2 regions of the Pedococcus sp. P2_F6 genome follow, and region 2 is predicted to be linked to the other one. Evidence: predicted binding sites of a transcription regulator. Region 2 holds the regulator's gene; the other holds the start of a gene.
What was found. Region 2 encodes HrcA, which represses chaperone genes, less so after heat shock. Its sites were predicted from a motif close to TTNGCACTCGNNNNNNNCGAGTGCNAA; they were not measured.
Positions count from the first base shown of each region.

Region 1: a site for HrcA is predicted at 2,518-2,544, ahead of groES (co-chaperone GroES). Genes of this name have one in related genera too.

Region 1 covers NZ_JBFUEZ010000004.1:161,254-170,830, reverse strand. The annotation lists gene AC1DWP_RS12345 (PadR family transcriptional regulator) at 1-124, opposite strand, end outside; gene groL (chaperonin GroEL) at 302-1,921, opposite strand; gene groES (co-chaperone GroES) at 2,026-2,319, opposite strand; gene AC1DWP_RS12330 (GNAT family N-acetyltransferase) at 2,641-3,486, shown strand; gene AC1DWP_RS12325 (class I SAM-dependent methyltransferase) at 3,524-4,756, shown strand; gene AC1DWP_RS12320 (VldE C-terminal domain-containing protein) at 4,861-5,571, shown strand; gene AC1DWP_RS12315 (ribokinase) at 5,676-6,512, opposite strand; gene AC1DWP_RS12310 (nucleoside hydrolase) at 6,512-7,495, opposite strand; gene AC1DWP_RS12305 (hypothetical protein) at 7,585-7,779, opposite strand; gene AC1DWP_RS12300 (glycoside hydrolase family 3 N-terminal domain-containing protein) at 7,817-8,827, shown strand; gene tsaD (tRNA (adenosine(37)-N6)-threonylcarbamoyltransferase complex transferase subunit TsaD) at 8,873-9,577, opposite strand, start outside.
Region 2 covers NZ_JBFUEZ010000001.1:160,714-170,290, reverse strand. The annotation lists gene AC1DWP_RS00770 (PhoH family protein) at 1-1,048, opposite strand, end outside; gene ybeY (rRNA maturation RNase YbeY) at 1-21, opposite strand, end outside; gene AC1DWP_RS00765 (histidine triad nucleotide-binding protein) at 1,130-1,501, opposite strand; gene AC1DWP_RS00760 (SigE family RNA polymerase sigma factor) at 1,653-2,201, shown strand; gene AC1DWP_RS00755 (Gmad2 immunoglobulin-like domain-containing protein) at 2,198-3,340, shown strand; gene AC1DWP_RS00750 (16S rRNA (uracil(1498)-N(3))-methyltransferase) at 3,346-4,089, opposite strand; gene dnaJ (molecular chaperone DnaJ) at 4,105-5,229, opposite strand; gene hrcA (heat-inducible transcriptional repressor HrcA) at 5,285-6,316, opposite strand; gene AC1DWP_RS00735 (DUF3097 domain-containing protein) at 6,465-7,349, shown strand; gene AC1DWP_RS00730 (DUF4870 domain-containing protein) at 7,536-8,024, shown strand; gene hemW (radical SAM family heme chaperone HemW) at 8,055-9,281, opposite strand; gene AC1DWP_RS00720 (tyrosine-protein phosphatase) at 9,550-9,577, shown strand, end outside.

The sequences.
Region 1 (9,577 bases), on a different contig from region 2:
AGTAGACCACTCCGAAGGCGATGGGTTTGGCCTGCGGGAAGCGCTGGTCGTGCTCTCGCTTCAGGTCATACCCGTGCCGCTGCCCCCTGCGCAGCAGCCCGAGGATGACGTGACCTGTCGACATGACGCTCACTATTCACTACATGAATAGTGAGCGCAAGCACTTCGGCTGCATCCGCGTGGTCAACGCGGGTCAGCGCACGACGAAGGCCCGCCCCCGCAGTGGGGACGGGCCTTCGTGAGGTATGCCACGCAGCTCAGCGCCGCGCGTCGTCAGTCCTGAACGACCTGCTGCGCCCGGTCAGTGACCGTGGCCGTGACCGTGGCCGCCGGCGCCCTGGCCGTCCTCGTCTTCCTTCTTCTCCACGACGAGCGTGTCGGTGGTGAGCACCATCGACGCGATCGAGGCGGCGTTGACCAGCGCGGAGCGGGTGACCTTGACCGGGTCGATGACGCCGGCCTTGATCAGGTCGCCGTACTCACCGGTCGCGGCGTTGAGGCCGTTGCCCGGGCTGAGCTCGCGCACCTTGGAGACGGCGACGTAGCCCTCCATGCCGGCGTTCTCGGCGATCCAGCGCAGCGGCTCGGCCGAGGCCTTCTTGACGATGAGCGCACCGGTCGCCTCGTCGCCCTCGAGGTCGAGGTCGTCGATGACGGTGGAGGCGTGGACGAGGGCGGAGCCGCCACCGGCGACGATGCCCTCCTCGATGGCCGCGCGGGTCGCCGAGATGGCGTCCTCGATGCGGTGCTTCTTCTCCTTGAGCTCCACCTCAGTGTGGGCACCCACCTTGATGACGCAGACCCCACCGGCGAGCTTGGCGAGGCGCTCCTGGAGCTTCTCGCGGTCCCAGTCGGAGTCGGTGCGCTCGATCTCGGCCTTGAGCTGGTTGACCCGGCCGGTGACGTCGTCGGGCTTGCCGGCGCCGTCGATGATCGTGGTGTTGTCCTTGGTGACGACGACGCGACGGGCCTGGCCCAGCACGTCCAGGTCAGCCTGGTCGAGCTTGAGGCCGACCTCCTCGGAGATGACCTGGCCACCGGTGAGGGTCGCCATGTCCTGCAGCATCGCCTTGCGACGGTCGCCGAAGCCGGGGGCCTTGACCGCGACCACGTTGAACGTGCCGCGGATCTTGTTGACGACGAGGGTCGACAGCGCTTCGCCGTCGATGTCCTCGGCGATGATCAGCAGCGGCTTGCCGGTCTTGATGACCTTCTCCAGCACCGGCAGGACGTCGGCGATGGCCGAGATCTTGCCCTGGTTGATGAGGATGTAGGCGTCCTCGACCACGGCCTCCATGCGCTCGGCGTCGGAGACGAAGTAGGGCGAGATGTAGCCCTTGTCGAACTGCATGCCTTCGGTGAACTCGAGCTCGGTGGTCGCCGTCGACGACTCCTCGACGGTGATGACACCGTCCTTGCCGACCTTGTCGAACGCCTCGGCGATGGTCGACCCGATCGTCTCGTCCTGGGCGGACAGCGCGGCGACCTGGGCGATCTCTTCCTTGCCCTCGATCTCGCGAGCCGTCTCGAGCAGCTTGGCGCTCACTGCCTGGACCGCTGCGTCGATGCCGCGCTTCAGGCTGGCCGGGGCGGCACCTGCGGCAACGTTGCGCAGGCCCTCCTTGACCATGGCCTGGGCGAGCACGGTGGCCGTCGTGGTGCCGTCACCAGCGATGTCGTTGGTCTTGGTGGCGACCTCCTTCGCGAGCTGGGCGCCGAGGTTCTCGTAGGGGTCCTCGAGCTCGATCTCGCGGGCGATGGTCACGCCGTCGTTGGTGATCGTGGGGGCGCCCCACTTCTTGTCGATGACGACGTTGCGGCCCTTCGGGCCGAGCGTCACCTTGACCGCGTTCGCGAGCGCGTCAACTCCGCGCTCAAGCGACTTGCGGGCGGAGTCGTTGAACTCCAGCGTCTTAGCCATGAAAGTCCTTCTCTAGCAATCGGGTTCAGGAGGGATTGAAGGCAACGTGCCCTGTATGCCGGCAAGCCGGCATACAGGGCACGTCACTCACGCGGTGCGGATGCTCAGCCGACGATGGCGAGGACGTCGCGGGCGGAGAGGATGAGGTACTCCTCGCCGCCGTGCTTGATCTCGGTGCCGCCGTACTTGCTGTAGATGACCCGGTCGCCGACGGTGACGTCGAGCGGGACGCGGTTGCCGTTGTCGTCGATCCGGCCGGGACCGATCGCGAGGACCTCGCCCTCCTGGGGCTTCTCCTTCGCGGTGTCCGGGATGACGAGGCCAGACGCGGTGGTCTGCTCGGCCTCGACGGACTTGACGACGATGCGGTCTTCGAGCGGCTTGATGGAAACCGACACGATGATGACCTCCCCTTCGGGAATGTCGAAGATGGACAGGTGGATGGTGCTGGTCGTGCTGTGGTGCTCTGCTTGCTCTGGCACAGAAGTTGCTCTGTCACAGAAGTCACTGCCTGGCGGTCGCCGTCGCGGGGATCGACCGACTGGCTGCGTTAGCACTCGGCGAACCGGAGTGCCAACGCAAATCTAGGCTCGCGGTTAGCACTCGGTCAACTCGAGTGCCAGAGTTTGGCGGCGCGTTCGCCACGAGCGGACGACGCAGGACTGCGCGACCGACAAACCAGTTGCCTGGTCGGGCCCGCGGGCGGCAGTGTCGGCCACGTGACCGACACCCACGAAACCTCTGCCGACAACGCCGACGAGACGTCCGCCGTGCTGCTGCGAGCGTACGACGAGCAGCTGCGCGAGGAGCGTGAGGTGCCCTCGTCACTGGCCACCGCCCGGCTCGGCCCCCTCGTGCTCGCGACGTTCATGGGTGGGCACGGCTTCATCACCTACCGCACCCTCGACACCGACGCCGGTCCGGCCACGAGGGAGTCGGTCGCACAGCTTGTGGACGGGGCCCTCGCGCACTACGAGGCGATGCCCGAGATCACGGCCGTCGAGTGGAAGTCCCGGGGCCACGACCACGCCCCCGGCCTGCACGAGGCCCTGGTCGCACGCGGCTTCACCCCCGACGAACCCGAGTCGATCATGATCGGCGAGGCCCGCCTGCTCGCCGTCGACGTCGCGCTGCCCGACGGCGTCGCCATCCGACGGGTGACCGACGAGGGCGACATCCGGGCGATGTGCTCCATGCAGGCGGAGGTGTTCGGCGACGACGCCAAGGAGGCCAAGGACCACGCGGACCAGGTCCTGCACCGGCTGCGGACCCGCGACGACATGGAGATGTGGGTGGCCGAGCACGACGGCCAGATCGTCAGCGCCGGACGGCTCGAGCCCGTCGCCGGCACCGAGTTCGCCGGCATCTGGGGCGGCGCGACCCTGCCCGAGTTCCGCGGACGGGGGATCTACCGAGCCCTGACCTCCGCGCGCGCACGCTCGGCCATCGACCACGGCAAGCGCTACATCAACAGCGACTCGACCGAGTTCTCCCGGCCGATCCTCGAGCGCTCCGGCTTCCTCAAGGTCTCGACCACGACCCCCTACGAATGGCGACGCCCGTAGTCCACCCACCGCCCGGGCGTACGACAGAATGCCGGGCATGGATCTGGCCCTGCTGCGACGGCTGACCACCGGCGAGGGCTGGGGTCTGCTGCAGTCCCTCCCGCCGTACGACGAGTCGGCCGCCTTGGGCCTGCAGCACCGGCTGCGCACCGCGGGGTTCGAGCCGGACCTCGTCGCAGCTGCCCTGAACCAGGCCCGGCTGCGAGCCAAGGCCCAGGACAAGTTCGGCGAGTTCGCCCGCGGGATGGTGCTCACCTCCGATGGGCTCGAGCAGGCGACCCGGCTGGCGGTGGCCGCTCAGCATGCCCAGCGCTTCCGGGCCGCCGGCATCCACACGGTGCACGACCTCGGGTGCGGCATTGGTTCGGACGCCATGGCGATGGCGGGCCTCGACCTGCGGGTCAGGGCCATCGACGCCGACGAGGTCACCGCGGGGATCGCGGCGGTGAACCTGCGGCACTGGCCGGACTCCACGGCATACCAAGGGCTGGCGGAGGAGTTCACCGCGCCGGCTGGTGAGGGGGCGCGCGGCGTGGGGGCGTGGCTCGACCCGGCGCGACGCACGCCCGGCGTCGCCGACGTGAGCGGCCGAACCCGCAGGATCTTCAACCTCGCCGAGATCTCGCCGAGCTGGCCCACCGTCCAGGAGGTGGCCCGCGCACTGCCGGCCACCGGGGCCAAGCTGAGCCCCGGCTTCCCGCACGCGGCCCTGCCTCCGGGCGCTGAGGCGCAGTGGACGTCCTGGGAGGGCGACGTCGTCGAGTGTGTCGTGTGGTGGGGACCGCTGGTGCGGACTGGTGGGCGCACCGCCGCCCTGCTGCGCGACGCCGGGCCAGCCGTGGTCGTGACCGAGGCAGAGGGGGACGGCACCGCTCCACCGCTGCAGAACCTCGCCGACGTGGGTGGCTGGCTCTACGAACCTGACAAGGCAGTGCTGCGCGCCGGTCTGGTGGGTGCACTCACGGCCGCGACCGACGGGGCCGAGCTGGACGCCGGCGTCGGCTACGTCGGGTCGAGCCGGTCCGTCGACGTCCCCTTCGCCAAGCGGTATGCCGTGGTGGAGGCGATGCCGTTCAACGTCAAGGCGTTGCGCGGCTGGCTCCGCGACCACGGCATCGACCGGCTGACCATCAAGAAGCGCGGCGTCAGCGTCGACGCGGACCTGCTGCGACGACAGCTGCGACTGCCCGCGAAGGGGCACAACGAGGCGATCGTGATCCTCACCCGCGTGCGTAGCAACCAGGTCGCGATCATCGTCCGACCCGCCTGACCGGCGCGGCAACCGGAGGCAACTGCACGCACCCCTGGTCAAGCCGTGCCCGAAATGGCCGGGAGTTCGCCCTGCGCCGTTACCATCTCGTATCCTCGACCGCGATGCCTTCCCCTCACACCACCGGCTCCGGCCGCCATCGAGCAACCAGGACCCGCCGCGCCGCGGTCATGTCTGGCCTCTGGCGACGCCCCAGCCACCGGTCTGCGCTCAAGGGTCTCGGCGTCGCCGCCTCGGCTCTCGGCGTGGCCACCGCCTTCGCGGCCCCGGCGTCGATCCCGACCCTCGAGCTCACGTCCGCACAGGTTCGGCCCCCGGTCGAGGCGCGGGCGCAGGCCGTGTCCGCACCGGCCCGGGTCACCCGCTACGGCGTCATCGGGTTCACCGCGCAGGCCGAGTCGGCCGCGCGCAGCAAGCCGCGGGCCTCCGCGAGCCCGACGGCCGATCGCACGAGTACGGCGGTCTCGCGCAACACCTCACGCGCGGGCCTGTCCAACGTCGGTGGCATGACGCCGAACGCGATTGCCGTCATCAACGCCGTCAAGAAGCAGTTCCCCGGCTCCGGGCCGTTCGGCGGGTTCCGCGCCGGCGACCCGGGAGACCACGGCAGCGGTCACGCCGTCGACATCATGTGCAGCACGGCCGAGGGCAACGAGATCGCCAGCTTCCTGCAGGCCAATGCCGGGGCCCTCAACATCAAGTACCTCATCTGGCGCCAGCGCATCTGGAATCCGGGCGGCACCTGGGAGGCCATGGCGGACCGTGGCAGCCCCACGGCCAACCACTACGACCACGTGCACGTCTCGGTCTACTAGACCGTCCTCTCGACTCCTGGCCACCGGTGTGGCACGCGGGCGGGCTTGCCCGTGTCTCGTGAGCCACTGATGGCCCGAAGTCGCGGACGGTCCGGCTGGTCTGGCTAGAGCTCGGGGTCGAGCTGGGCACCGCGGTGACGGACCGCATCCGCGCCGGCCTGGCTCGCTGCCCTCACGGCCGCCTCGCGGTCCGCTCCGCTCGCCAGTGCCGCCGCCAGGGCCCCACAGAACGCGTCGCCAGCGCCGGTCGTGTCGACCACCTCCGCCTCGTCCACGGGTATGCCGTCCGACCGCTCCCCGTCCCAGCTGCACCCGGCTGCACCGAAGGTCACCAGCACCGAGGTCGGGGCGGCAGCGCTGTCGGCCAGCTGGAGCGCCTCGTGCTCGTTGACCACGAGCGGGTCGGCGAGGGCCACGACGTCGCGCGGCAGGGCGGCATACGGGGCTGCGTTGAGGACCACGCGGGCGCCACGCCCGTGGGCGGCGCGCGCGGCAGCTGCGACGGTCCGCAGGGGCACCTCGAGCTGGACCAGCAGGACGTCGCCGGGCTCGAGGTCAGACAAGGCGTCCGGCAGGTCGTCGGCCGAGACGTGGGCGTTGGCGCCGGGGATGACCACGATGGAGTTCTCGCCCTCGTCGTCGACGGTGATCCACGCCTGGCCGGTGGGGGTGCCGTCGACGACGCGCACGGCCGAGACGTCGATCCCGCGGGAGCGAAGCCGCTGCAGGTAGGCCTGACCTGCGTCGTCCGACCCGACGGCGCCGACCAGCCCCACTGTCGCACCGGCCGCGGCAGCCGCGACGGCCTGGTTGCCGCCCTTCCCGCCCGCGAACCGGTGCAGCGGGCCGTCGGCGAGGACGGTCTCCCCCGGCCCCGGGTGGCGCTCGACCGCGGCGACGAGGTCGACGTTGAGCGAGCCGAGGACGACCACCCGCCCCATCAGCGCATCCCGCCGCTGACGGTGTCGAGCCACAGGGTGGCGTAGCGCTGGCCGTCGACCTCGAGGCAGACGTCGATGCTGGACCGGGCCTGGCCGTGGGGGTCGTGGGCGAGGCCACCTGACCACTCCCGTCTGTCGACGATCGTGCGTCCGCGGGACCAGGTGCCCGCGAGCTCGACGCGCACCGGGAGCCGCTCACGGCGCACTCCTCCCGGCTCCAGGACGGCGCAGACGGCACCGGCGTCGCCGATCGTGGCGTCCGGTGACCCGAACCGCTCACACTGGAACTCGATGAGGCGGCCGGCCAGCTCGGCTGCGTCGTGACCACCCGGTGCCGCCAGGGTGCGGGCCGTCTCGAGGCTGACCCGTGGCTCGTAGAAGACGTCCAGGCCGTACATCGTGAGCGGGATGTCGAGGTCGGCACAGGCGTCGAGCACGACTGCCGCGGCCTCCGGGTCGTGGAAGACGTTGAACTCGGCCGAGGCTGTCGCATTGCCGACCTGCGCTGCCCCGCCCATGAAGACGATCTCGCGAATCCCCTTGGCAACACTGGGATAGGTGCGCAGGAGCAGGGCCAGGTTGGTGAGCGGTGCAAGCGGGACCAGGGTGACCCAGGGGGCGTCGTCGGCGTGGCCGGCAGCCTCCAGGAGCACGTCGCGCAACAGCTCGACGGCGTGGCGGGAGTCGGGCCGGCGCTCGGACCTGGCCCAGTCGAGATCACCCATCCCGTCCCGGCCATGGACGTGCCTGGCGTCGACCGGTTCCTCCAGCAACGGGCGTTCGGCACCCCTGGCCACCGGGACGTCGGCGCGGTCCGCCGCGTCCAGCACGGTGAGGGTGTTGGCCACGACGGCGTCCACCGCCGCGTTGCCCCCCACGCACGTCACGGCACGCAGGTCGAGCGCTGGATGCAGCGCCGCCAACAACAGCGCACAGGCGTCGTCGACCCCGGTGTCGACGTCCAGGACGACGGGAATGGCCATGTGGCGATCCTGCCAGAGGCGGGGTGGCGGCAGCCCGGTCCGGGTTTCGTCGCGGCTGCGTGGCCGGGGTAGGTTCCGTGCGTGACTGCTCACCCGGCGCGCCACGCCCGCCTCCTCCTGGTCGGCCTGGCGGTCGCGGCGCTCACAGCGACCGCAGGGTGCGACGCGGGCAGCGGGTCGTCGGGCAGCGGGTCTTCGGGTACCTCAGGGTCTTCGTCGGGGTCGGCCACCAGCCCGAGCAGCTCCAGCTCTGGGACCTCGAGCACGTCCAGCACGACGACCACCCCAGCCCCCACCTGTGGCGAGCAGCTCGCTGCCGCGATGACCGCGCCGCAACGGGCCGGTCAGCTGCTGATGGTCGGGCTCCAGCCGACCGGCAGCTCACGTGCCCTCGCTGCCCAGATCCGGTCGCAGCGGCTGGGTGGGGTGATCTACCTCGGCGGGTGGTCCGGCGGGTCCGCCTCGATGGCGACCATCTCGAAGCGACTGAGGACGGCGGCCGCGGACGGGCTGCTGGTGGCCGCCGACCAGGAGGGCGGCCAGGTCCAGCAGCTGCGAGGCCCGGGGTTCACCCGGATGCCGTCGGCCCGCACCCAGGCCACGACCGGCGTCGCCCGCGAGGAGGAGAACGTCGAGCAGTGGTCCCGCGAGCTCGCGGCTGCCGGCGTCAACGTCAACCTGGCACCGGTGGCGGACACCGTGCCCACCTCGCTGGGCGCGGCCAACCAGCCGATCGGACGCTACCGTCGCGACTTCGCCCCCGGTTCGCCCTCGACCAACGCGAGGTATGCCGCGGCCTTCGTCCGCGGCACCCTCGCCGCCGGCATTGCCCCCACCCTCAAGCACTTCCCGGGGCTTGGTCGCGTCACCGGCAACACCGACGTGAGCAGCAGCGGCATCACCGACCGGACGACCGACGCCGGCGACCCCTACCTGGCACCGTTCGCCGCGGGAGTCGGTGCCGGCGCACCGATCGTCATGATCTCCTCGGCCCGCTATCCCAAGCTCGACCCGGACAACCAGGCGATGTTCTCCAAGGCCGTGGTCACCGGGCTGCTTCGCGACACGCTGGGCTTCGACGGAGTCGTGATCACCGACGACGTGGGCGCCGCCAAGGCCGTGTCATCGATTCCGGTCGGCCAGCGGGCGACCCGTTTCATCGCTGCCGGTGGCGACATCGTCCTCACCGCCAGGGCGTCGCAGGCGCCCGTCATGCTCAAGGCGATCGCCGCCAGGCGGGCCGCCAGCCCGGCCTTCGCTGCCCAGGTCGACGCGGCGGCGGCGAGGGTGCTCGACCTCAAGGCCGACCTCGGCCTTGTGAAGTGCTCCTGACCGACTCCTTCACCGGCCCCCTGGGATGCCCTGCCGGGTCACCGGCTAGGACTGGACCAGCGTCACGGGCATCGAGGAGTCCGCGGGGAGCCCGAGGTCTGAGGGCGCTCGTCCCTTGAGCACCATCTGCGCCCCGAGCGATGCGACCATCGCACCGTTGTCGGTGCAGAGTCCGGGGCGCGGCACCCGCAGCGTGATGCCCGCCGCGTCGCAGCGCTCCTGGGCCATGGCGCGCAGCCGGCTGTTGGCTGCCACCCCACCACCGATCTGAAGGTTCGTGACGCCGTGCTCCTTGCAGGCCAGGACGGCCTTGCGGGTCAGCACGTCGGTGACCGCCTCCTGGAACGACGCGGCGACGTCGGCCACCGGCACGGGCTCCCCCGCCGCCTCACGCGCCTGCACCCAGCGGGCGACGGCGGTCTTGAGCCCCGAGAAGGAGAAGTCGAACCGGTAGCGCTCCATGTCGCGCCCGGTCGTCAGCCCGCGGGGGAAGTCGATCGCGAACCGGTCACCCTCACGCGCCATGCGGTCGATGGGCGGCCCGCCCGGGAAGGGCAGCCCGAGGACCCGCGCCACCTTGTCGAACGCCTCGCCCGCTGCGTCGTCGATCGTCGACCCCAACGACTGGATGTCGTGCGTGACATCGGGCACGAGCAGCAGGGACGAGTGCCCACCGGAGACGAGCAGGGCCAGGGTGGGTTCGGGCAGCGGGCCGTGCTCGACGATGTCGACGGCGACGTGCGACGCGAG
Region 2 (9,577 bases):
ATTGAGAACGTCGACGCTCACGCCCTCGCCCTCCCTGACCGTGCTGCTCGCCCTGCCCGTTCTGTCCTCGGAGGCGCTCGCCCTGCACGGGCTGGCCCTGATCGTCCCAGCGGCCGTAGGCGTCGACGATGGCGCCCACCAGGCGGTGCCGGACGACGTCCTGGGCGGTGAGCAGGGAGAAGTGGATGTCCTCGACGTCACCGAGGATGTCCCGGACCACCCGCAGCCCCGACCGGGTGCCCTCGGGGAGGTCGATCTGGGTCACGTCACCGGTCACGACCATCTTGGACCCGAAGCCGAGGCGCGTCAGGAACATCTTCATCTGCTCGGGTGAGGTGTTCTGGGCCTCGTCCAGGATGATGAACGCGTCGTTGAGGGAACGCCCACGCATGTAGGCGAGCGGCGCGACCTCGATGGTGCCGGCAGCCATCAGCCGCGGGATCGACTCGGGGTCGACCATGTCGTGGAGCGCGTCGTAGAGCGGCCGCAGGTAGGGGTCGATCTTGTCGTTGAGCGTGCCGGGCAGGAAGCCCAGCCGCTCGCCCGCCTCCACTGCTGGCCGGGTCAGGATGATCCGGTTGACCTGCTTGGCCTGGAGCGCGGCGACAGCCTTGGCCATCGCGAGGTAGGTCTTGCCCGTGCCCGCCGGGCCGATGCCGAAGACGATGGTGTGCTCGTCGATCGCGTCGACGTAGTGCTTCTGGTTCAGCGTCTTGGGCCGGATGGTGCGGCCGCGGTTGCTCACGATGTTCATCGTCAGCACGTCGGCGGGCCGCTCCGTCGTCTGGGCACGCAGCATGCTGATGGAGCGTTCGACGGCGTCGCGGTTGAGCGGCTGACCGCCGTCGATGACCAGGAGCAGCTCGTCGATGGTGCGCTCGGCGAGCGCGACCTCGGCACTCGGGCCGGACAGGTGGAACTCGTTGCCCCTGACGTGGATCTGCAGCTGCGGAAAGGCCCGTTCCATGGTGCGGAGCAGCTCGTCGCGCGGACCGAGGAGGGTCACCATCTGCACCTGGGCAGGAATCTCGACGGTGTGGGTGGGCATCGGAAGGGCACCCTCGGGCGCGCCCCCCAGCGTGGTCGGATGATCAGGATCTGGCATGGTCCGACCAGTCTACGGTGCCGCTCAGCCGGGTGGCCACGTCATGGACCGGCCGCCGAGCACGTGGACGTGGGCGTGGAACACGGTCTGATGTGCCTCCGCGCCCGTGTTGAAGACCGAGCGGTAGCCACGGTCGGCGATGCCCTCCTGCGCGGCGACGGCAGCCACGGCGCGGATCAGGGCCGTGACGTCGTCGGGTGCCTCCTGCGCAAGCGCTGCGACATCGGGCACGTGGTGGCGCGGAACCACCAGCACATGGGTCGGAGCCTGGGGTTCGAGGTCGCGGAACGCGAAGGTCGCGTCGTCCTCGTAGACCACGGTGGCCGGGATGTCCCCCGCCACGAGCTTGCAGAACAGGCAGTCGGGGTCGGTGTGCCGCGTCGCCGAAGTCTCCATGAATCGAGCCTACCCATGCAGGTATCCCTCCAATCGGAAGGAAACCTGCAGGCGCCCGCGTGAAGGTCGCTCCACCTGGGTGAGAAACCTGCGCCCGGCGCGTCAACCGGTTGACAGGGCTGCGCGTCATCAGGTCGTGAGACTGTTGAGCGTGGCAGAGCATGACCACCGTGGCGAGGTCCGGCCGGCGGCCGACGAGGCCATCGCCGAGCTGTATGCCGCGCACTGGACCGGGCTGGTCCGGCTGGCGTGGCTCTTGCTGCGCGACGACCTCGCGGCCGAGGAGGTCGTCCAGGACGCGTTCATCGCCGTGCACCGACGGTGGGACACGATCCGCGACCACCAGGCGGCGTCTGCCTACCTGCGTCGGTCCGTCGTCAACGGAGCGCGCTCGGGCCTGCGACACCGCGGGGTCGAGGAGCGCTACGTCGCGCGCGAGCAGGGTGAGCCCACGGCCTACACACGGCACACCGAGGCGAGCGCCGAGGACCGCGCCCTCCAGTCCGAGAGCACCAGTTCGATGATCAGCGCGCTGGGGCGACTGCCCCAGCGCCAGAGAGAGGTCCTGACGATGCGCTACTACCTCGACCTGAGCGAGGCCGAGATCGCCGACGCCCTCGGCATCTCCGCGGGCTCGGTCAAGGCCCATGCCCACCGCGGACTCGCCACGCTGCGCGACCGGATGGAGGCAGCGTCATGAGTGATCGCATCGACTTCCTGCACCCCGACTACGAGCCGGGAGAGTTCGACCAGGTCGAGCGGCGACTGCGCCAGGCCCTGGCCCAGGACGTCCAGCAGGTGCACCCGTCGAACCGCCTGGACACGATCCTGCACGAGGCCCACGAGGCGGGCCCGCTGACCGGTGCCGGTGGCACGGGCACCCGGCGCTGGGTGATGCCGCTGGCGGCCGCTGCGGCCGTGGCGGCGATCATCGGCGGCGTGTGGTGGTCCGCCCAGGACGACGGGCCCACGATCACGCCCCCGCAGACCTCCGGGCCGTCGCAGTCCGCCAGAGGGTCCGCTAGCACGAGTCCCACCACGTCGCCATCCTCGTCGCCGTCGACCAGTGGCCCGGCCGCGACGCAGTCGGTGTCACTGCCCGTCTACTTCGTCGGGCCGATCGGGGACGACAAGCCCACCTACCGGCTGTTCCGGGACTTCATCCGCAGCGAGCTCCCGACGAGTGCGACCCCGGCGGAGCGGGCCAAGGCCGCGCTCGTGCTGGCCATCAACGCCCAGCCCTACAGCAACACCGACGGCTACCTCCAGCCGTGGTCGGGCCAGACCATCGGCGACGTGACCGTCACCGACAGGCTGATCACGGTCCACCTGGCCAACGGCGGCTCCAAGGACGCCGTCGTCGGTGACGAGAACAAGCGGCTCGCCGTTCAGGAGCTCGTGTGGACCGCGCAGGCCGCGATCCAGCAGACCTTCCCCGTGCGGTTCGAGGTCGCCGACGGTTCGACCACGCTGTTCGGGTCGATCTCCACCGCCCAGACCTTCACCAGGCCGCCGTCCGACCGGCTCTATGAGGACGTCGCTCCCATCTGGGTCACCACGCCCGGCCGCGACCAGGTGCTTTCGGCAGCCAAGCCGGTGGTCGTGGAGGGCCTGGCGATCGTGTTCGAGGCCAACGTCACCTACGAGCTCAGGCGCGGCAGCACCAAGGTCAAGGCCGGGCACACCACGGCCTCCATCGGAGCCCCGATGCAGGGCACCTACTCCATCGACCTCGGCAAGCTCAGCGCCGGGGACTACTCGATCCGGGTCTTCGAGCCGAGCATGGAGGGTGGCAACAAGCTGGCGGCAGAGAAGGTCGTGTCCTTCTCGGTCCGCTAGCGTCCTCAGCGCCAGCGGCCGGCCGCGCTCAGCACCGCGAGCGCGGCAGGCCCGGCGCTCGAGGACCGCAGCACGGTGTCGCCGAGGCGGACGGTCAGCGCTCCTGCTGCCTCGAAGGCACCAACCTCTTCAGCAGTGATCCCGCCTTCCGGGCCCACGATGACGAGGACGTCGCCGTCGGTCGGGAGCGCCTGCGCCGCAAGGCTCTGTGTCGCGTCCTCGTGCAGCACGTATGCCGCCGCGGCGCCGGCGATGCGCGCCGCCAGGGTCTTGGTCGTGACCAGCTCTGCGACGACCGGCACTCGCGCGCGGCGGGACTGCTTGGCCGCCGCGGTGACGGTCGACTCCCACTTGCGGCGGGCCTTGTCGCCACGCTCACCACGCCACTGGACGATGCTGCGCGACGCCTGCCAGGGGACCACCTCGTCGACCCCGAACTCGGTCGCCGCCTCGATGGCCTGGTCGTCACGGTCGCCCTTCGCCAGGGCCTGCACGAGGACGAACCGGGGCACGACCTCCGGCTCGCGGCACACCTCCAGGACGACCAGCTCGAGCTCTGCCTTGCCGGCCGCCTCGACCGTGCAGGTGACGCGCAGGCCGGCGCCGTCGGCAAGCATCACCCGCTCTCCGGGGGCGATCCGGCGGACGGTGGCTGCGTGCCGGCCCTCGGGACCATCGAGGACCACGCGCGTGCCCGCGGCAGCCTCGGCGAGGACGGCTGGTTCGACGAGGAACAGCGGCAGGGTCACGTCGGGCGGACCTGGCTACTTGGCCTTGAAGGCGTCGCGGAGCTTGCCGAACAGCCCAGGGTGGGCCGGGGACAACCGCCCTGCCGGGTGCTCCTCACCGCGTAGCGTGGCCAGCTGGCGAAGGAGCTCCTCCTGCTGCTCGTCCAAGCGGGTCGGGGTCTGCACGTTGGCGTGGATGATGAGGTCGCCGCGGCCGGTGCCGCGCAGGTGCGTGACCCCGAGGCCACGCAGCGTCATGGCGTCGCCGGGCTGCGTGCCGGCCTTGATCTCGAGCTCGTTGCTGCCGTCGAACGTGTCGAGCTTGACGGTGGTGCCGAGAGCGGCGGCGGTCATGGGCAGCTCGACGGTGCAGTGCAGGTCGTCCCCACGCCGCTGGAAGGTCTGGTGGGGGCGCACCGCCACCTCGACGTAGAGGTCGCCGGCGGGGCCCCCGCCCTGGCCGACCTCACCCTCGCCTGCGAGCTGGATGCGGGTGCCGGTGTCCACTCCGGCAGGCACCTTGATCTTGAGGGTTCGGCGGGTGCGGACCCGGCCGTCACCGGAGCACTCGAAGCACGGGCTGACGAGCACCTCGCCGTAGCCCTGGCAGGTGACGCAGGGACGGGTCGTCATCACCTGGCCGAGGAAGGAGCGCTGGACCTGCTGGATCTCACCGCGACCGCCGCACACGTCACACGTGCGGCGAGCGGTGCCCGGCTGGGCACCGTCACCGTGACAGGTGGAGCAGACCACGGCCGTCTCGATGGCGAGCTCCTTCTCGGCACCGAACACGGCGTCGCCGAGGTCGATGTCGAGCCGGATGAGGGCGTCCTGGCCACGTCGCTGCCGCGACCGCGGACCCCGCTGTGCCTGACCTGCCCCGGCGCCGAAGAAGGCGTCCATGATGTCGCTGAAGGAGAACCCCTGCCCGAACCCGGCAGCGCCGCCGGCATAGGGGTCCGACCCCATGTCGTAGGACCGGCGCTTGTCGGCGTCGGAGAGCACGTCATAGGCCTGCGACACCTTCTTGAACTGCTCCTCCGCCTCCGGGCTCGGGTTGACGTCCGGGTGCAGCGTGCGGGCCTTCTTGCGGTAGGCGCGCTTGATGTCGTCGGGGCTGGCGTCCCGGGACACACCCAGGTCCTGGTAGTAGTCGTTCAACGAATGTCCTTGGTGTCACCGGGGTGACGGTCGGTGGTACGAGGTCGGACGCGCGTCACTGCGCGAGGATTCGGGAGACGTAGGTCGCCACGGCCCGCACCGACGCCATCGTCGTGGGGTAGTCCATCCGGGTGGGGCCGAGGACGCCGAGACCGGCGACGAGCTCTGAGCCCGAGCCGTACTCGGTCGAGACGACCGAGGTCGACTGGAGCCCGGCGAACGGGTTCTCGTGGCCGATGCGCACCGAGACCGTGTCGGAGGTCTCGCGCGCGGTGCCCAGCAGCTTGAGCAGCACGACGTGCTGTTCGAGGGCCTCGAGGACCGGGCCGATGCTGAGCGGGAAGTCTGTGCCGACGCGCGCGAGGTTCGCCGTACCCGCGAGGACGACACGCTCCTCGCGCTCCTCGACGAGGGCGTCGTCGAGGGACCGCACGACGGCCCGCACCAGGTCACGGTCGCCCGGCTCGAACTCGTCGGCGAGGCTGGCCAGGGACGCCGCGGCGTCGACCAGCCGCTGCCCGACGGCGCGCGCGTTGACCTTGACCCGGACGAGCCCGAGGGTCGCCTCGCCGTCCTTGCTGGACAGGTCGTGGCTCGTCTCGATGATGCGTTGCTCGACGCGGCCGGTGTTGACGATGAGCACGACCATCAGGCGGGTCGGGCCCATCGCGACGAACTCGATGTGCCGCACTGTCGACCGGGTCAGCGACGGGTACTGCATGACGGCGACCTGCCGCGTCAGTGAGGCAAGCAGTCGGACCGTCCGGTCCACCACGTCGTCGAGGTCGACGGCGCCCTCGAGGAACTGGGCGATGGCGGCCCGCTCGGCCGCCGTCATGGGCTTGACCGAGCTCAACCGGTCGACGAACAGGCGGTAGCCGGCGTCGGTCGGCACCCGCCCGGCGCTGGTGTGCGGAGCCGCGATCAGGCCCTCTTCCTCCAGCGCCGCCATGTCGTTGCGCACGGTCGCGGCCGAGACCCCCAGCTGGTGCCGGTCCAGCAGGGCCTTGGAACCCACCGGCTCAGAGGTCTGGACGTAGTCCTGCACGATCGCGCGCAACACTGCGAGTCGACGTTCTTCACTCATCAGGCACCTCCTTCGACCGATCTGGCCCCGCTACGGACAGGCTGGCACTCAGGCTCAGCGAGTGCCAAGTCTACGTTGTTCCCGTGTCCTGACCGCACGGGCGGCGCGCCCGCGCAGCCAAGGCCCCGGGGCGGCATACCCTGCGTCGGTGTCCGACCGCTATGGCTCCGATGTCCTGTCCGGTGACTGGAAGGTCCCCCCGCGGGGCCGTTCCCGCGAGGTGGAGGCCGAGACCGGCCTGGTCGTCGAGGACGTCGAGACCGGCTGGTGCGGTGCGGTGGTCCGGGTCGAGAAGGCCGGCGGGATGCGCGTCGTGCACCTCGAGGACCGACGTGGCCGCACGAAGGGTTTCCCGATGGGTCCGGGTTTCCTGCTCGACGGCTCCCCCGTCATCCTGACGCCGCCCACTGCCGCGGCCCGTGCCCTGCTGGCCGACGCACGCGCCCTCGCCTCGCGCACCGCCTCCGGCTCACGGGCCGTCCACGGAGCGACCGCCCGGGTGGCCAGCGGCTCGCGGATCTTCGTCGAGGGCCGGCACGACGCCGAGCTGGTCGAGAAGGTCTGGGGCGCCGACCTGCGGGTCGAGGGCGTCGTCGTGGAGCTGCTCGACGGCGTGGACGACCTGGTCGCGGCGATCGCGGACTTCCAACCCGGCCCCGGCCGCCGGATGGGAGTCCTCGTCGACCACCTGCTGCCGGGCACCAAGGAGCACCGGGTGGTGCAGGACGCCGCGCGGGGACCGTATGCCGCGCACGTGCGTGTGCTGGGGCACCCGTACGTCGACGTGTGGCAGAGCGTGCGCCCGGAGCGGCTCGGGCTGTCGCAGTGGCCCGTCATCCCCCGTGGCCAGTCCTGGAAGCACGGCATCTGCGCGCACCTGGGCTGGGCGCACCACGACCAGGCCGACATCGCGCGGGCGTGGAAGCAGATCCTCGGGACCGTGCGCTCCTACGCCGACCTCGAGCCGACCCTGCTGGCCAGCGTCGAGGAGCTCATCGACTTCGTGACGGAGTCACGAGATGTCACAGGGTGACGGAGTCACGAGATGTCACAGGGTGAGCGAGCCGGGACACTGACGTCCTCGGCGACCCTTCCTCGGGGTCGACCCTGACCTGTCCCTGAACCTCCCCTGTCTACACCCCGAAAGGTGGACTTTCGGAGGTCGTCGTGCGTTTCACTGGGTGCAGACACCACGCAGACCCTCACCACGGAGAGACCCATGACCGACCAACCAGAGCAGCCGCAGTCGCAGGTGCCCCCACAGGCGCCCCCCGGCTACCAGCCGACGCCGCACCAGCCACAGGACCAGCCACAGGACCGGCCGCCGACCCAGCCCCCGCCGGCGGCCTACGGCGTGGCTCCCCGGCCGATGTCGCCCCAGGACGAGAAGACCTGGGCGACCCTCGTCCACATCGCCCCGTTCGTCGCGGCCATGGTGGGCTTCCCGTTCCTCGGCCCGCTCATCGTCTTCCTCGTGTTCAAGGACCGCGGGCCGTTCATCCGGTTCCACGCCGCGCAGGCGCTCAACTTCCAGATCGTCATCACGATCGCGCTGTGGGTCTTCGGGCTCCTCTCGTTCGTGCTGATCGGGATCCCCTTCTTCATCGCCACGGGCATCGCCTGGGTGGTCTTCTCGATCATCGCCGCGGTCAAGGCCAACCACGGCGAGTGGTACCGCTACCCCCTCACGCCCGAGCTGGTGAGGTGACCGAATAGCGGTCCGCGCAGTCCCAGGAAGTCAGCGCAGTCCCAGGAGCCGTCGCACGACGGTGTCCGCCAGCAAGCGGCCCTGCCTCGTCAGCACCACCCGCTGACGGCGCAGGGCCGCCTGCGCGTCCACGAGGCCGTCGGCGATCAGGCCGGCGACGGCGAGGCGCCCGTCGTCACGCAGGTCCGCGATCGGCAGACCGTCCACGAGCCGCACGCCGAGCAGCACTCGCTCGTCGTACCGCTGCTCGTCGGTCAGCGTCTCCCGCCCGTGAGCCGGGCTGAGCCCCTCGGCGACGCGGGCGGCATACGCGTTGGGGTGCTTGACGTTCCACCACCGCACTCCGCCCACATGGCTGTGGGCGCCCGGCCCGATCCCCCACCAGTTGCCGTCGGCCCAGTAGCCCTCGTTGTGGCGGCACCGCGCCTCCTCGCGCCGGGCCCAGTTGCTCACCTCGTACCAGGTGTAGCCCGCCGCGGCGAGGTGCTCGTCGGCGATCTCGTACTTGGCCGCCTCGTCGTCGTCTTCAGGAGCGGGCACCTGTCCGCGCCGTACCTGGGCCGCCAGCTTGGTGCCCTCCTCGACCACCAGGGCGTAGGCCGAGATGTGGTCGGGCTCCAGCGAGCTCGCCACAGCCAGGCTGGTCCGCCAGTCGTCGAGGGACTCGCCCGGGGTGCCGTAGATGAGGTCGAGGCTGACCTGGAGCCCGGCGGCGCGGGCGGCGTCGACCGCGCGTTCGACGTTGGCCGGGTCGTGGGTGCGCTCGAGGGTCTGCAGGACGTGCGGCACCGCCGACTGCATTCCGAGCGACACCCGGGTGAACCCTGCTTCGGCGAGGACGGCGAGCCCCGCGGGAGTCACCGAGTCGGGGTTGGCCTCGGTGGTCACCTCGGCGCCAGGAGCCAGCCCGAAACGGTCCCGTATGCCGTGCAGCATCCGGGCGAGGTCCTCCGCGGCCAGCATCGTCGGGGTCCCGCCGCCGACGAACACCGTGTCGACGGTCGGCACCTCGCCGAGCACGTCGACCGCGAACACCAGCTCACGCAGTGCGGCGTCCGCGAACGTGCCGATGCTGGCTCCGTCGACGCCGAGCTCGGTCAGCGTGTAGGTGTTGAAGTCGCAGTAGCCGCAGCGCACCGAGCAGAACGGTACGTGCAGGTAGATGCCGAACGGACGGTCCCCGAGAGCCTGGAGCGATGCCTCTGGGAGGAGCCCGTCCGACGGCGCGGGGTCACCGTCGGGCAGGGCGCTGGGCATGGCTCCATCCTCGCAGGCGACTCCCGCAGCCCGGACACGGCGTGTCTTGGGGACACGCCGGAGTGGACTCGAAATGGCCCCCGAAAGTCCCAGAAATTTCCGCTGAACCACTTGTGGCGCAGTCGTCCCTGGATTAGAAATAACCCACGCAATCGCTTCGGCGAGAGCGTCGATCAGGACCTCGGTCCTGACCGTCGAAGGCCTCGGAAACTCATACTTTCCGAGGCCTTCACCTATGTCCGGGATGCTCACGCGTAGGGTCGAGCAGGTGACCACCCCTCTCTGGATCGACCTCG